Regions from separate parts of the Lysinibacillus sp. A4 genome, predicted to be linked through region 1. Evidence: predicted binding sites of a transcription regulator. Region 1 holds the regulator's gene; the other holds the start of a gene.
The links. Region 1 encodes LexA, which represses DNA repair genes until DNA is damaged. Its sites were predicted from a motif close to CGAACATATGTTCG; they were not measured.

Region 1 (2,210 bases):
TACTTACGCGACAATAGACAACAGCCGATAGTTGATTATTTATCATTGTTCATTTCTCGCAATTTCGATAGTATTGATGGGACTGGCTTGATCACTCACTACAGGAATAACTAGAGATTTTCCCGCTACAATTTTAATATCTGCTAGTTCATTTTCCGTTTTTACAAGCTTTATCCAATCATCAGTACTCATTTTACCACGATATTGCTCAGCTAACGACCACAAGCTATCTCCATGTTCAATTTGAATTTCTGCGTAACTAACTTTTCCTGGATCAGTAATGTAAAGGTATGCTGCAAATAGTAAACAAGCTCCTATTAAAATTGAGATATGTGTGTTTTTCTTCAACCATGTCATAATCATTACCCCTTTTTAAGAATGTTTGTTCGGAATGTATGTTCCCATAATAAAGCGAACAAACGTTTTTGTCAAACACTTTTCGAACCTATGTTTGCATACATGTTCGCATTCTGTTATACTATCAAATAAGAAGAATGATATTAGAAAAAAGAGGTGAGCACTCATGAAAAAAGTTTCGAAAAGACAAGAGGACATTTTAGCTTTCATTAAGGAAGAGGTACGAGCTAAAGGATATCCACCATCAGTACGTGAAATTGGTGAAGCAGTTGGACTTGCTTCCAGTTCAACTGTTCATGGACATTTAGCTCGATTAGAACAAAAAGGCTTTATTCGTCGAGATCCAACAAAGCCACGCGCAATTGAAATTTTAGAGCCTGAAGAATCCATTCAAAAGCAACAGGTGATCCATGTCCCACTTGTCGGGAAGGTTACAGCTGGTTCTCCAATTACAGCAATTGAAAATATTGAAGAATACTTCCCATTACCCGATACGTATGGCACAAGTGAAGATCAATTGTTCATGCTAGAAATCATGGGGGAATCAATGATTGAAGCTGGGATTTTAGATGGAGATTTAGTCATTGTCAAACAAAAGGCAACAGCTAATAATGGGGATATTGTTGTAGCTATGACAGCTGAGGATGAAGCAACTGTAAAACGTTTCTTTAAAGAGAAAAACCATTTCCGTTTACAGCCTGAAAATTCTTCTATGGAACCTATTATTGTCGATCAAGTTTCTATTTTAGGACAAGTTGTAGGTCTTTACAGACGTGTACATTAACGATTAAAGCAGGTTTTGAGGATTATGTTCCTTCTAAGAGCATGTATCCTCTTTTTTACGCAAAAAAGAATCCATATACGATTGGATTCTTTGTATAATGCCCCTTCTAAGCTTCCTTCTTAAATTTTAAGCTCGCTTCAATAAAGGCTGAAAATAGCTTTTGAGCACTCTCATCTCCTGCTATGGCTAGTTCCTCAGGATGCCACTGAACAGCTAAGCAAAATGGCATCTCCTCATGAACTACCGCTTCGATAATACCGTCGCTGGATTTTGCTGCTACTTTTAATTTTTCTGCTAACACATTCACCGCTTGATGATGAAATGAATTCACTGCAATCTTCTCTTGTTCAACGATAGTCGCTAATAGATTGTCAGCAATAACCTGAACAGAATGGGTAGCTACAGCTCGACCTGATTGCTGCATATGTTGAAGTAATTTAGTGCTAAAATGATCACTATCAATATCCTGATATAAAGTACCGCCTAAAGCAACATTTAATATTTGAATTCCTCGACAGATCCCGAAAATAGGCATCTTCCGTTGGAATGCGGCTTCAATTAATGCTAACTCGACCGTATCTCGCGCTGGATGAATTTTTCCAAGTTTTAATGAAGGCTCAGCCCCGAATAGAAATGGGTGCACATCATGACCACCAGATAATAATAAACCGTCCGTAAGGGCTAATATCTGTGCTGCCTCTTCTTCTACTCCCATTGGAATAATCAGTGGAATACCACCTGCTTCAATGATGCTTTTGCTGTAAGCGGCATTTAATCGAGAGGACAAATCATCTTCAACAAAGGCTGTAATACCAATAATAGGTTTCACTTGCTTCCCTCCACATTCTTGAAAATTGAACAATTACCAAAAGCCTAGATACCAATTGATTAATCGATCGCCATAGAAATAAACAATAACTGCGGCCAATGCAATAGATGGCCCAAACGGAATGGGTGTTTTTCTCCCCTGTTTGTTTTTCGATAACATGGTAATCCCGACAATCATACCAATCACTGCAGCTAAAAATAGCGTTAACAGTGTATCAATCGTACCCAGAACGAGACCAAT
Region 2 (2,210 bases), on a different contig from region 1:
AGCACTTGTGCATAATCTCGCACTCGTTTCAATAAACGATTGGCAATTCGAGGTGTTCCACGTGAGCGTCTCGCCATTTCCATTGCTGCTACTTGCTCTATTTCTACCTCAAATAAATGTGCACTTCTCACAACAATTTCTGCAAGCGATCGGTCATCATAATATTCTAGGCGCAGCAACACACCAAAGCGATCTCTTAGAGGAGCTGATAAAGCACCCGCTCTTGTTGTTGCACCTACAAGGGTAAAGGGAGGTAAATCAAGTCGTACAGAACGTGCTTCAGGACCTTTTCCTACCACAATATCTAAGCAGAAGTCTTCCATTGCTGGATATAATACTTCTTCAATAGCACGGGGCAGTCGATGAATTTCATCAATAAATAAAACGTCCCCAGGCTCTAGTGAACTTAAAATAGCTGCCAAATCTCCTGGACGCTCAATCGCAGGGCCACTTGTCATGCGTACGTTAACATTCATCTCATTTGCGATAACAGCCGCTAAGGTCGTTTTACCAAGTCCTGGAGGTCCATATAACAACACATGATCTAAACTTTCTTGGCGAAGCTTTGCCGCTTCAATGAATATTTGTAAGTTTTCCTTTACTTTATGTTGCCCAATATACTGTGCTAATTTTTGAGGACGTAAAGATAACTCAAACTGCTCATCATAGCTCCCTGCTTCACTTGCCATCATACGTTCAGACATGCACCTTTCCTCCTTTCCTTATTTTAATTTTAGCAGTAGTTGCAATGCTTGTTTCATAAAGGCATCTGTCGTTTCAAGTTTATCGTTATCCTCTAGCTGTGGTTTAATTTTTTCTAGCTCTTTTTCAGAATAGCCAAGAGCCATTAAGGCAAGTAAGGCTTCTTCTAATTCGTGTTTATAGGCATGTACACCAAACAAAGGTAATTCATCTTCTGCACTAGGTAATTCAAGTGTATCTAATAATGAACCAAGTTTGCCCTTCAAGTCGAGGATCATTTGACGTGCTGTTTTTTTACCAACTCCAGGGAACTTCACTAAAAACGCTTCGTCCTCCCGCTCAATTGCGCTAATAACCTGTTGTGGATTACCTGTAGCTAAAATCGCTAAAGCGCCCTTTGGTCCTATTCCTGACACTAAAATAAGCTTACGGAATAACTCACGCTGATCTAGGTTAGGGAAGCCATATAAAACTTGCGCATCCTCTCGTACATGCAAATGAACATATATCTGTTGCTCAAGGGCAGATGTTCGAAAAGCAAATGGATTAGGCGTATTAAGTTGCCACCCAATCCCCTGTTGTTCCAGCACAATAAATTCAGGTGTAATACGAGTAATTTGTCCTTTTAAATAATCATACATCTATAATCCCTCACAATCATCGTCTTCGATTATAGCATATAGCGAACGAATGCTCGACAAAAAGTAGCCTCTAAACTCCGTTCGCAGACAAAAATGACCGCCAATTGACGGTCATTTCTTGACAAATCTATCAATATCGTACCACAGTTTTGGCCAATAGGTGAGGGCTCGTTTTGTAAATGGTACTAAATAATCTAAAAATACTAGCTGTTGCTCTAGTGGTAAATCTATAGCAAACAGCCATTCTCGTAATAACTCATTCGGGTATTTCAAGCGATGAAGCTTTCTTTTATCCAGTCGTTTCAGCTCAGGTAACTCTGCAAAAATCTTTCCAAGATCATAATCTACAGCAGGTAACACACGATGTAACCATAAAATATACTCATCATCCGCTTCACCAAGGTGTGCTAAATCAAAATCAATTAAACGTAATTGTCCATCGGAGCACCATAAAAAATTATGATGAACTACATCCCCATGCAATAGCGTAATCTCTTTTTCAGGTGCATCTTCCAATGCAATCAATTGTAATGACTTATCACTATAATGCAATATTTGATCAATTTCTTCTTTCGTTAAAAATGTTCGAAACTCATTTCTTCTACTTTTAAAACGCATATGACGCATTTGCCATTTTAAAAGCTGTGAGTAGGTATGCAAGCCTGGCACGCGCTGCCAAGCAATCTTTTTATGTGTGTCATGTAAAGCGATTAATAGTCTAAGAGATTCATTACGATCTTTTTTATGCGCAAAGTTAGCCCCGTGGCTTCCTTCTTGCCACATTTGCACAATTAACTGCTCATCATCGCTCTGAACTAATGGTAGGATCAAAGAAGGTTCCATACGTCCTAATTGGCGATGAATGGT

Region 2: the regulator LexA is predicted to act here: its motif matches at 1,386-1,399, upstream of ruvA (Holliday junction branch migration protein RuvA).

The regions. Positions count from the first base shown of each region.
Region 1 covers NZ_JANWTB010000002.1:199,425-201,634, forward strand. Annotated here, with positions in the region: gene NY607_RS05065 (YneB family resolvase-like protein) at 1-46, opposite strand, end outside; gene yneA (cell division suppressor protein YneA) at 43-357, opposite strand; gene lexA (transcriptional repressor LexA) at 524-1,141, shown strand; gene NY607_RS05080 (gamma-glutamyl-gamma-aminobutyrate hydrolase family protein) at 1,248-1,970, opposite strand; gene NY607_RS05085 (prepilin peptidase) at 2,004-2,210, opposite strand, start outside.
Region 2 covers NZ_JANWTB010000003.1:243,693-245,902, forward strand. Annotated here, with positions in the region: gene ruvB (Holliday junction branch migration DNA helicase RuvB) at 1-704, opposite strand, end outside; gene ruvA (Holliday junction branch migration protein RuvA) at 723-1,343, opposite strand; gene NY607_RS06515 (phosphotransferase) at 1,455-2,210, opposite strand, start outside.